One region of the Paenibacillus sp. VT-400 genome, then DNA from elsewhere that is predicted to be linked to it. Evidence: riboswitches for the same ligand, from Rfam matches in the RefSeq annotation. Region 1 holds a riboswitch; each other region holds the start of a gene.
The links. A riboswitch is a leader RNA that binds a small molecule or an ion and turns the genes downstream of it on or off. The one in region 1 is predicted to bind thiamine pyrophosphate.
Positions count from the first base shown of each region.

Region 2: linked by a shared signal. The riboswitch ahead of EL84_RS23990 (thiamine phosphate synthase) and the one ahead of thiC (phosphomethylpyrimidine synthase ThiC) in region 1 are both predicted to bind thiamine pyrophosphate.
Region 3: linked by a shared signal. The riboswitch ahead of EL84_RS01125 (ABC transporter substrate-binding protein) and the one ahead of thiC (phosphomethylpyrimidine synthase ThiC) in region 1 are both predicted to bind thiamine pyrophosphate.
Region 4: linked by a shared signal. The riboswitch ahead of EL84_RS10835 (ECF transporter S component) and the one ahead of thiC (phosphomethylpyrimidine synthase ThiC) in region 1 are both predicted to bind thiamine pyrophosphate.

Region 1 covers NZ_LELF01000062.1:54,638-57,827, reverse strand. The annotation lists gene thiC (phosphomethylpyrimidine synthase ThiC) at 263-2,077, opposite strand; TPP riboswitch at 2,466-2,579, opposite strand; gene EL84_RS08730 (IclR family transcriptional regulator) at 2,728-3,190, opposite strand, start outside.
Region 2 covers NZ_LELF01000067.1:3,039,789-3,042,978, forward strand. The annotation lists gene thiO (glycine oxidase ThiO) at 1-572, opposite strand, end outside; gene EL84_RS23990 (thiamine phosphate synthase) at 590-1,252, opposite strand; TPP riboswitch at 1,479-1,588, opposite strand; gene EL84_RS23995 (ABC-F family ATP-binding cassette domain-containing protein) at 1,664-3,190, opposite strand, start outside.
Region 3 covers NZ_LELF01000038.1:229,096-232,285, reverse strand. The annotation lists gene EL84_RS01130 (MTH1187 family thiamine-binding protein) at 1-24, opposite strand, end outside; gene EL84_RS01125 (ABC transporter substrate-binding protein) at 249-1,289, opposite strand; TPP riboswitch at 1,511-1,623, opposite strand; gene EL84_RS01120 (NAD-dependent epimerase/dehydratase family protein) at 1,769-2,524, opposite strand; gene EL84_RS01115 (VOC family protein) at 2,542-2,928, opposite strand; gene EL84_RS01110 (hypothetical protein) at 3,103-3,190, shown strand, end outside.
Region 4 covers NZ_LELF01000067.1:15,193-18,382, reverse strand. The annotation lists gene EL84_RS10840 (ABC transporter ATP-binding protein) at 1-1,254, opposite strand, end outside; gene EL84_RS10835 (ECF transporter S component) at 1,255-1,848, opposite strand; TPP riboswitch at 2,078-2,188, opposite strand; gene EL84_RS10830 (copper amine oxidase N-terminal domain-containing protein) at 2,354-3,190, shown strand, end outside.

The DNA of each region.
Region 1 (3,190 bases):
TATTATAGGCTTGGCCTGTTCTGCGTTTATCTACGGTGGAAGTCTTAAATTAGCGGACGGCATACTGTTTGTCATTGCAGGTATTCTGTTTCGAATTTGGAGTAAAATGAAGTAAACTATAGTATAGATATCTGTGAAAGACGGCCAATATTTAGTTAAATCCAATAGAGCTAATCTGAAGGATACAAACAAAAAAAACAGTTCATCACTCATTGTATGTGATGAACTGTTTTTTTTGGCTACACTATCAATCTCCACTCACCTACCGCATCCGGTACTCCTCAGCCTTCGCCTGCATCCCGGCAGCTACAGCCTCATTCTCGGACAATCCTTTATCAGCGGCAAAGGCACGAATGTCCTGCGTGATGCGCATGCTACAGAACTTTGGTCCACACATGGAGCAGAAATGAGCTTCTTTGGCTCCTTCTGCTGGCAGCGTCTCATCATGGTAGGACAGCGCACGTTCCGGGTCCAGTGACAGGTTAAACTGGTCACGCCAGCGGAATTCGAAGCGCGCTTTGGACAATGCATCATCGCGGCGCTGGGCACGTGGATGGCCTTTTGCCAGATCGGCGGCATGAGCTGCGATCTTGTAGGCGATAACCCCTTCCCGCACATCATCCTTGTTGGGCAGGCCCAAATGTTCTTTTGGCGTAACATAACAGAGCATGGACGTGCCGAACCAACCAATCATGGCCGCACCAATGGCGGAGGTGATGTGATCGTAACCCGGGGCAATGTCGGTCGTCAGCGGCCCCAACGTATAGAACGGTGCCTCTTTACAGATCTCCATCTGCAAGTCCACATTCTCCTTGATCTTATGCATCGGCACATGCCCAGGACCTTCGATCATCACCTGCACATCGTGCTTCCACGCAATCTGCGTCAGTTCCCCGAGCGTAGCCAGTTCCGCCATCTGAGCCTCGTCATTGGCATCATAGATACTACCTGGACGGAGTCCATCTCCCAGCGAAAACGCTACATCATACCTTTTCATAATCTCACAGATTTCTTCAAAATGGGTGTACAAAAAATTCTCCTGATGATGCGCCAGACACCATGCTGCCATAATGGACCCGCCCCGGGACACAATGCCTGTCATCCGCTTGGCCGTCATGGGGATATAACGCAGCAGTACACCTGCATGAATCGTAAAGTAGTCCACGCCCTGCTCTGCCTGCTCAATGAGTGTGTCACGGTACAACTCCCAGGTCAGCGCTTCCGCTTCGCCATTCACCTTCTCCAGCGCCTGATACAGCGGCACCGTACCAATCGGCACAGGTGAATTACGGATGATCCATTCCCGGGTGGTATGAATGTTTTTTCCTGTGGACAGATCCATCACCGTATCCGATCCCCAGCGTACCGCCCAAGTCATCTTCTCCACCTCTTCCTCGATGGAAGAAGATACAGCAGAGTTGCCAATGTTGGCATTGATCTTCACGTGAAAATGACGACCGATCAACATCGGCTCACTCTCCGGGTGATTGATGTTGGATGGCAGAATGGCCCGTCCACTCGCCAGCTCCTGCCGTACAAATTCCGGTTCCACGCCCTCACGAATGGCGGCAAACTCCATCTCTGCCGTAATGACTCCTTGCCTCGCGTAGTGCATCTGGGTCACACAGCGTCCTGGCTGTGCCCGCAGCGGTTTGCCTCGTAATCCGGGGTACTCTTCAGCGCCAGCTCTCTTCCCTCCGGGCTTCAGTCCGTTATCCTCCGGTTTAACCGTACGACCCTGATAAGCTTCAACATCGCCACGCTCTGTGATCCAGCGGGTGCGCAGGGCTGGCAAACCTGCGCGGATATCCGCATGAAATGCGGGATCGGTCATGGGGCCGCTCGTATCGTAGACACGCAGCGGTTCGTTATGCTCCACCCCTTGGGGAGTATTCGTGTCATGAAGGGCTATCTCACGCTCCGGTACAGCAATGTCCGGCCGTGAGCCCTGAATGTAGACTTTGCGGCTACCGGGAAAGGGCTGAACCCGTCCGGCCGCTCCTGTTTCTTTTTCCACCTGCTGATCGTTATGTCCCTGTTCCGTCGCTTGTTGTCCCGTTTGATTTCCTGTACTCATGTTCGCTTGTCTCCTCCTCAGTGTTCGTCGCTTGTTTGGTTGGTTTCGTCATTAGCTCACTTACGTACCTGTCCCAAATCATGCGCAATGCAGAGAAGAAAGAGCGATCCTACACCAGACCAGGGAAGACACTTTTCATGTACAGTTAACAACAGACGGAGGCTGCCACAGATCTTGGATGATCTATGGTGCATTCTCTATTCATCCAAGCCCACTGTTGCAGGTTATTGAAAAAGAAGCCCATAGAGTCCGCGCTATATCGCCCGTTCCCTGTATATAAAAAAGCCGGTCCCCGAAGGAACCGACTTTTATGTCCATCACCAATAATGCACCTTCATGCAACTCCTTAACGGAGCCCTACAAGGGTCACATCATGTGGTGGTTGTGGTCATATCGCCGATTACTTCCCTACGCTGGTATGATCCAGATCAGGTGCAAAGGGTCCGGAATCTCATGCGATTCCGTCTCAGTCCGGACAATTCGGACTCCCCCAGTAACGTTAACAAGTTGCGGCTTACATAAGCCGCTGTTCATATTCAATGAAGCTGGCCCCGTTGGGCCGTCCATTACAGAGTAGCGCAACCGGAACATAAAAACAACCTTTATATTCCAGAACACCAACCCAATTGGAGAAAAATCTTAACTCAACATCAGGATAACATGAGCCCCATTTGCGTAGCAGCATCCTTCAACACCGGTGCATACTCATGCAATGTCTCCTGCGAGAGTCGACTGACAGGTCCTGAGACCGAGAGCGCAGCTGCAATATTGCCTCTGCGATCCATAATCGGTACAGATACCGCGGCAGCTCCCGGCTCACGTTCCTCGTAACTTGTGGCATATCCGTTATCCCGGATATCTCCCATCTGCGCTAAATACACCGCTGGATCAATAAACACCGGCCATTCCGGCCCGTTCATCAGTTCTTCACGATCCTCGTCCGTGGCAAACGCCATCAGGACTTTGCTGGAAGCCCCCACAGACAGCGGGAGTCTAACACCAACGGGAGCAACTCGGCGGATCGCCTGATCACTTTGCACCGCCTGAATACGAATCCGTTCACTCCCATCACGCAGGTACAGACTCACGGTCTCCCCCAATCGATCTCTCAGT
Region 2 (3,190 bases), on a different contig from region 1:
ACACGTATATCCTGTATGCCCTCCATAACCCGTGCTCCCAATGCTTGAGCGGATTCAGCATATGCCTTCGTTAGATGGACAGGAAGAATCTCACTCTCGTAAGGTCTGTAGTAGGCTCCATACGTATCTCTGTTAAGCCATGATGCCTCCTGTTGCACAACGGAACGGTCCCACCACACCTCATCAGCAGAAGCAGACAACGCAGACTTCCGATTGTCCTTATAACTACTTAATTCACTGTATGAACGAAAAGGAGTTAGGAATCCCTGGCGTTGCAGACCAGTCTCTACCTCACTGAGTGTAGCCATTAGCACCTGTTGCTCGATAAGTAACTGCCTGCTCTGCCTGGCAAGCTTAGCCATCAAAGGATGAGCAAAATCCTCACTGTCTGCTGCCAGCATCCCAGCCGCTGCGCAAGAAGTCCCTCCTGCAATCGCCGAACGCTCCAGTAACAGCACATCCTGTCCACGGGAAGCAAGCTCATACGCAATGGCACATCCAACAACGCCTCCGCCTACAATAATCGTTTCTGCATAAATCTTATCCGGTCTATCAGTAATGATCTTTTTCATCCTCTCATCTCCTTGATTCAGCGGCTCAAACTTTCTGTAGCAACGATAGCCTGCTTTAATAATGCAGCAGCCCGATCCGGGGAATCGCTCGCCCATACATTCGAGATCACAGCGACTCCCTGTGCGCCTGCAGAGCGAATAGCGTGAATGTTTCCCGGTTCGATGCCCCCAATCGCCATGACAGGAATGGAGACACCAGAGCACACTTCAGCCAGAGCATATAATCCTCTTGGTTCAAGATCAGGCTTACTGTTGGTTGAGTAGACATGCCCGAAGAAAAGGTAATCGGCTCCCCGTTCTTCAGCGATTTTTGCCTCATCGATTGAATGAACAGATACACCCAGACGAATTCGCTGGACATTGCTTATAACAGCAGGGTTGTAGTTACGTATAGCCTCTTGCCCCCAATGTACACCGCCATAGATGTCATTCTGTGGTGGCAGTTCTGAACCATTGATAACGATGCGACAAGACGGAACGCCAACACCACGCAGACTTTCAGCCCAACCGATCTTTTGTTGCCACGAGAGTTGTTTCTCTCGTATATGGATGTAGTCCACCCATGGCCAAACGTCCTTTGCAGCTTTTACAAAAGATGCTTGATTCCCTACACCCGTAGATACAACATGCAGTTCAAATGATCCGTGTACACGTTCATGAGAAATTACCGTACTTTTCATCTCCTTCCATGCGTGAATGCTATGAAAACACAAAAAAGCCACTCCCGTAGGGGAGTGGCTGCGTATTAATTATAGGACCAGATGACTGACTGATACATACAGTTCATTTCGTGCAATAAAGCTATAGACCTTATAGCCATAACGTTATACACGCAACTGCATGTTTCAATTCGTTAAGCAGACGGTTGAAATCCTTCCGAATTGCCGTTTGCTCACGTCATTCACTGAAACGCGCTCGCCACTTCCCTACGCTGGTATGATCCAGATCAGGTGCAAAGGGTCCGGAATCGCATTCTTCCATCTCAGCCACATCGTGCGGCCCCCCTAGTGTTCATATGAAGTTGTAGCCTATGTTACCATAGACGGATTTTTTTGTCACCGTCATTTCTGTTAAACATTGTCTTGAATCTTCTAGTTTTTCTCAGACCATTCTTCGACATTCCATGTTTTGGTGACCCAACCCTCGTAAAAATCAGGTTCATGAGATACCAGTAACACCGTTCCCTTGAATTCTTGCAAAGCACGTTGCAACTCCGCTTTCGCTGTGACATCCAGATGGTTTGTCGGCTCATCGAATAGAATCCAGTTGCTTTCACGCATCAAGAGTTTGCATAAACGAACCTTGGCTTGTTCTCCACCACTCAGCATGTTAAGCGGACGGGTAATATGCTCATTTTTCAACCCACAGCGAGCGAGATGACCCCGGACCTCATTCTGGGTCAAATGTGAAAACTCATTCCAGACATCCTCAATCGGCGTGATATTTCCAGCACGAACTTCCTGCTCAAAATAGGCCGTTTCGAGATAATCTCCCAAAAAGGTCTTTCCACTGAGTGGAGATATTTTGCCCAAGATGGTTTTCAGCAGCGTCGATTTACCCACACCATTACAACCTACGATGGCAATTTTCTCACCACGTTCAATTGTCATTGTCATCTTAGGCAGCAAAGGATACGTATATCCAATTTCAAAATCAATGCCCTCAAAGACCGTTTTGCTACTCGCACGGGCATCCTTGAATTTGAACGTTGGTTTGGCCGCTTCATCTGGACGATCAATACGTTCAATTCTGTCCAGCTGTTTCTCCCGGCTCTTCGCTCGACCCGAAGTTGAAGCACGTGCCTTATTACGCTGAATGAAATCTTCTTGCTTCTTGATGTACTCTTGCTGTTTCTCGTATGCATCAATATGCTGGGCTTTATTCATATCAGCCATCTCAAGGAACTTGTTATAGTTCGCTGCATATCTCGTTAATTTGGCAAATTCCAAATGATAAATGACATTTACGACTTCATTCATGAATTCCGTGTCATGGGAAATTAAGAGGAACGCATGAGGGTAGTCCTTCAGGTAACGTGACAACCATTCAATGTGCTCTACATCCAGGTAGTTGGTCGGCTCATCCAGCAAAAGGGCTGTAGGCTTCTCAAGCAGAAGCTTGGCAAGAAGCACCTTTGTACGTTGTCCACCACTTAGAGCTGCGACATCCCGATCAAGACCAATTGCGGACAAACCAAGTCCATTGGCCATCTCTTCCACTTTTACGTCAATCAGATAAAAGTCGCCCTGTTCCAGTTGTTCCTGAATATCGCCCATCTCTTCCAGCAACTGCTCTAGCTTATCTGGATCTGCATCTGCCATCTGGTCCGTTATATTCATCATTTCTTTTTCTAATTCAAGCAACGGAAGGAAAGCATCTTTAAGAACGTCACGAATGGTTTTGCCTGGGGTAAGCTTCGTGTGCTGATCCAGATATCCATAACGGACCTTAGGTGTCCATTCCACTTTTCCACTATCTTTAAGCAATTTACCGGTAAGGATGTTCATTAATGTGGATTTACCCACACCATTGGCACCAACAAGTCCTACGCGCTCTCCCGCAAGTAAACGAAACGATACATTTTTAAATAACGTGCGATCTCCAAAATTGTGACTTAC
Region 3 (3,190 bases), on a different contig from region 1:
AATACTAAGTAGTGTGCTTGCCATGAGAGATCACGGCTCCTTTCATGATATATAAAATGAACTAATGACCGTTACACTAGCCACTTCGATGACAGAATAACCTTCCAATCGCTGTTATCCCCAGATTTTTTTGATTCCCTTTCTCTAAAGGGAAAATCCGGTGATAAAGGCGACCGCTTCGCTTTTTCACGTTATTTCTGTCCTCTCCGTCCTCGTGTAAATATTAAGTTCGTTTTATATGAGAAATTTTATTGGGGTAAAAAATCGTTTGTATATGCCTTGCTCACATCGATCTGTTCATCAAGCACTTTTTTGCTAAACATCCAGTCGGTGTAGTTCTGCCAGACTTCCTGTTTTTGTTCTCCCCAGCGCGGGGCGTCATCCGTGTATTTTGGACTAAGCCATTTCTGGCTTGCCAGTACGAGGTCTTTATCCAGATCCGGGACGGCCTTGATCAGAATGTTTGCTGCGTCTTCGGGATGATCAATTGCGTATTGATATCCTTCTGAAGTGGCTTTCAGAAATGCTTTCACCAGCTCAGGGTCGTTTTGGATCGTTTGCTCGTTTGTTACGAGGACAGGCGTGTAATAATCCAGTGCATCTGAATAATCCTTCACATATAACATGTCGATCGGTTCCCCGCGCAGTTCGGCTTCAATCCCCGTCCAGGCGTAGAAAATCCACGCAAAATCAATGTCCCGTTTTACTGCGGTGAAAAAGTCGGCGTCACCCATATTAATGTTTTTCACTTTGGATACATCGGCTCCGTCGCCTTCCATAATGGATTGCATCACGGCTTCTTCGACTGGGGAACCCCAACCGCCATAGGTTTTACCTTCAAAATCTTTCGGTGACTTGATATTCCGATCCGCCGGAGCAGCGAAACCAGATGTATTATGCTGAATAACTGCTGCGATGGAGACCAATGGAACACCCTGTGTGCGGGCTTGAGTTACACTCTCCTGATAACTTACGCCAAACGGTACTTCATTGGAGGCAACCATCGTATCTGCGCCACCGGCACCTGGTTGTACAATCTCCACGTTCAAGCCTTCGGCCTTGTAAAAACCTTGATCTACAGCCGCATATAGGCCGGTATGATTCGTATTCGGTGTCCAGTCGAGCACCACTTTAATATCTTTCAGGGCGGCAGTGTCACCTTTGTTACTGCTTTCCGCATTTGTGTTGCTGTTCTGTTCTGCCGGGGCAGCTTCTTTGCCGCCACATGCGGCTACAGTCACCATAAGCACGCATAAGAGCATCAATCCCATCGTTTTACGCCATTTCATCTGTAATTCTCTCCTTCGATATGTCCGGCCGAGTGGCACGGGGTACTCCTTGGCTTCATATCCAATCATCTTGCATAAATCGACAGATTTATACCAGTTGAGATCTGAATAACGTCACTTTTTTTAGCTCTCTGGCTATATAAAAGAACATTAAAAAAGCGTCCCGTATTCCGGGACGCGTGCAGGCGTTAGAGAGGTGGCGTTCAGCCATAGGGCTGTGCCATTTCGATATACTCCGATTCCTACGCTGGCATGATCCAGATCAGGTCTAAGGGTTAGTATCTTGGTGGGATACACTCTCAGCCGGCCAATTCCGACTCCCCTGGGAAACTATGAAGTTACGGGCATTACTAGGTGTAATTATAGGCCAGCGGGTGGAACGTGTCCAGTCAGGAACTGGATGGGGACACGTATGAACTTATCAAACAGGCCGTTATACATATGTATAACAGCCTGTTTAGATGTGTTATTTTCAATAATTATCGTGGCGAATCATATAAGGCAATCTGGCTGAGTGCAAAAGCATCGGATTTTGGGTCATAGCCTACCTGTTTCTGAGTGGTTTCCAGATTCAATCGTTTAAACCGATTATTCGAGATCCCATGCAGTATGGTGAAGGGCTCCAGATTGGTAGCTGTAATTGCTTTGAACATCAAATCACACAAGTCAGCCGGACTAATATACGCGCTCATATCCCTTGCTTCCAGCGCTGGTCCGTCCGGTTGAAAATCATCATATGCACCTATACGTATTGCTACACTTTGTAAACCTTCGGTATACGCAAAATAGGAAGCGAGCGATTCTCCGAAACATTTGCTAACCCCGTACAAATTCCGTGGGCGTGTTGGCATGTCCGGATAGACTTGAGCATCAATGGGATACCCCTCAATCGTCTGTGCACTGCTCGCCAGAATGACTCTTTGCACACCTTGCTCCTTAGCTGCACGGAATACATTAAATGTACCTTTGATATTGATGTCCAACAACGATTCATAGAATCCGGCATGCGGGGAAGGGTCTCCCGCCAGATGTACTACCACATCCATGCCTTCGCAAGCATGCTGACAGGCTTCAGGGTCTGTCACATCCAGTGTCATGATCTCATGGTCGGTTTCTTGATACGTATGCAGTCTGTCGATATTCAAATCCGTTAGTCGCAGGTGATATGCTTCTGACAAGTGTTGGGACAAGTCCCGGCCAATTTTCCCGGCTGCGCCGGTAATTAAAATGTTCATGAAATCAACTCCAATTCTTAGCGCTGGAAGAACTCAATCCATTCCTTTTCAGGTCCATAGATGAAGAAATAGCGGTAACCGTTAGGCAGTGTAATAATCTCTCCATCAATAAATACGGCTTTGGTGGCTTGGATGCGTTTGTACTCAGAATCAAGATCATCTACATGGATCGCAAAATGGTGTACCGTACCTTCGGAAGGCAGCTTGTCGCTGTAACCTTGAATTAACTCAATCTCAGTCTCATTACTTCCATTGAAGCCAAGGAAGGCGAGCTGAATGACGCCGTTGGTATGGGTTACCCGGTCTTTCAATTCAAGACCAACAATCTCCGTATAGAAACGCAGCGTGGTCTCCAGATCACGCACAGCAATGCCGACGTGGTCAATGCGTTTTTGAAAACTCATAATCCAAATCCTCCTTATACTATGAATCTTTCTACCATTTTAAGGGATATCATAGGGCTGTACTACATGGTTGTCAAATCCGGTTTTAATTTGGAAAAATTATAATTGTTCACAGAATGTTCACTTATGTGGTGGGTTTCCTCATCTCTATAATTACGAAGGTAAACAGAGAGGATGAGAGAATTGCCAACAAGCAAGAAGGAACAAATTATTTTCGGATTAATGATGTGTACAGGAATGGTCTTGGTCATGATGTTCTTCA
Region 4 (3,190 bases), on a different contig from region 1:
ATCAGTCCTGACAAGTCTTTCTTCCGTTGTATGCCTGCCCCCCAGCAATGAGAATTCCACTTCTTCCGCGACCGTGTTGGTCACAAATTGAAACTCCGGGTTCTGAAATACAAACGCAATTCGATCTGCAAGCTGCTCCGTTTTGCCAGAAGGCTGACCTTCCACCTCATAATGACCTGTTGTTTTCAGGATATTCATCAGAGATAACAACAATGAACTCTTGCCAGCTCCATTAGTTCCGACAATACCAATCCAATCCCCATGCCATACTTTGGCCTGTTCTACCTGAATGAAGGGTGTTTTCCCACGCCATCCGGTGAACTGCTGCAAGTCCAGTGCAGGCTGATAGCCGGGTGATACAGGTGATAAGGATGAGACGTGAGAGATGAGGGATATACCCGGTGTATCGGATAAGCCAGAAAATTGCTGTGCTTCCAAACTTGAGATGCCGTGGTCCACACACACTTGAAGCTCTCCAGAAGTACTTCCCTCTTCTTCCTTAGCTGCCTGCTCGTGCTCATCCCACACACCCGGATACCAGATTCCATAAGCCTTCAGCTTGCCCCGTTCATCTGTAAATACCTGCTGTGCTGGCCCATCCGCCACAATCTTTCCTTCAGGTGATAACACAATGATGCGGTCGACCATATCCACAATCTTGTTTATTTTGTGTTCAACGATGATTATCGTTTTGTCACTGGCGATCCGTTTGACGGTATCCCATACCTGGGAAGTCCCCTCATCATCCAGCAGTGCAGTGGGTTCATCCAAAAAAAATACCTCCGGGTCCATGGCAAGCATCGAAGCAATCGCAAGACGCTGCTTCATCCCCTGAGACATGGACTGGATCAATACACGATTCTGTTCAAAGGATAACCCCACTTGTTTCAGATAATATTCAATCAGAGCAGGCATCTCTTCACGCGGAATATTTCGGTTTTCCAGAACAAATGCGATCTCTTCATCCGTAAAGGACATACAGAACTGGGTATCCGGATCTTGAAAGACCACTCCTGCTTTGGCGGGAACCTGAATATCATCACATTTCATCGGAATCTCAACCGAACGTGGAATTAAACCGCTCAAAATTTGCAATAACGTCGATTTACCGGAGCCACTCGGGCCAAGCAACAGCACTTTCTCTCCTTGACGCACAGAAAGAGACAAGCCTTGAAATACCAAGGCTTTCTCTCCTGGGAACTTGCATCTTAGATTGGTGACACTTACCGCTTGCGAATTCCCTTCCCCGTTCATCTAATCCAGTGCCTCATAATCTTGTTTGGATACCGGTCTGAGTGAACGCGTTACACCGGTTAGTTCCAATGCTTTGGCAAGATAATAAGCAAACACTCCAGCAATCAGAATACTTCCAATGAAGCGGAATCCGATAAATAGCGTATAATTCCACGCCGAGAGTGAATCAATATACCCGTACTGATAATCCAGCAAAAGCGAAGCCGCTGCAGCTCCTATGGCTGCAAGACAGGTGACAAACAGATTGGTTTTACGATACAAAAATGCGGCGAAGAATATCTCGGCTCCCAATCCTTGCAACAGACCGTATACAAGTGTGGACATGCCCCATTCACTACCCAGAAAAGCACTTACCGTTGAAGCCGCAACTTCGGCAAGAATAGCCACACCTGGTTTACGAATGATAACAAAAGCAAACGTGCCCGCCATAAACCACATGCCGTAGATCATCTGCTCCGCATGAACGCCAAATGGTTTCATCAAGTCATATGTAGGTCCCCATATCTTGTAAATCACCCCAAACACTACTGCGATCACGATGGTTACCAGAATATCCGTTAGTTTCAATCGCTTGTTGCCTGCTGTTGTTGCCATGTTCTCTACGTCCTTCCTTTGTTCCCTGTGGGGGTTGTAAAAATAAACGAAAAAGCCTCCCCGGTTCCGGGCAGGCCTCACGCACAGTGGACAATCTTCACAATGATGTATTGGATGGATGTCGAAAATACGGAATATTAACCAGCACCCCTCCGCCCTGGCAGATACACCACCACAGTTCAAAGAGGTCTGTTGTTCATCCACGTTCATTCCCACAATTCACCCTTACATATCGCAAATCCATGTTCTCTACGCTGGCATTACCCAGATCAGATGTACGGTCAGCAGCACAAGGCCACTCTCTCAGCCCAACTTCATTGAGCTCCCGGTTCACTTATTTCATTGCTTCTAATGTACATCAGATGGGTATTTGTGGCAATCCCTAGAAAAATCATCATGCTTCATCTGGGGTAACAGGGGAACGTATCTGATGGTTCACTTTCCATAATATGAAACATTTAGGTTATGTAGTCCGTCTTAAACATTAGAAGGGAGATTGATAGTGATGAAAGATTACAATTCTGTTTGGCAGCTTAAAACATGGAAAATGGTCCTTGCCGCTTCGATACTCACCGCAGGCACGGCACCTGCCTTACTCTCATCCACTGTGGCGGAAGCCGCAACAACTAAACCTAAACCGACAACTTATATTAACAATGTTCAAGCTCAATATGATGTTGTCATACGGCAGGGTATTACGTACGTGGCATTGACGGAGCTTCAATTCCTCGGCAACTATACGTTTGGTTACAATAACAAAACAAAAGAGATCAGCATTAGCACAGGCAGCGATAAGTATGTCCTTACACCTAACAGCAAAACAATGAAGAAAAACGGTCAGAATGCGACATTATCCTCAGCGCCGATTCTGGTGAATGGTAAAGCGATGCTTCCGCTCCGTGCCATCGGTGAAGCTTTTGGTGCCAAGGTGCAGTGGAACCAGAAGGCCAAGGAAGCCTACATTTACACTACCGATGCTACGATTGTAAAAGAATATAACAGTTCCGATCTGACTGTGGCGCGTGAAGCCGCACTGCATCTGCCACGCTTCTCTGAACTGGGACAAGCACGTCTGGACATTCGCAATCCTTTGGGTCCGGTGGATTCATCCATTGAATACATCTTTGAGCAAGGTAAAAAAGATCGTTTCTTCGTTGTTGAGGATAACGATCTGATCAGTTATTATATCCTTAAAAATGGAAGTGCACTGTTACAATGGCAGGCTAACATCAGCAAAAATGCCGGAACCATCGGTGACCTGTTCTTTATTAAAAACAAAGCCGTTGCTGAAGCAGGGACTCGTCCTTCCGTAACAGGTCAAACACTCGTATCATTCAAGTAC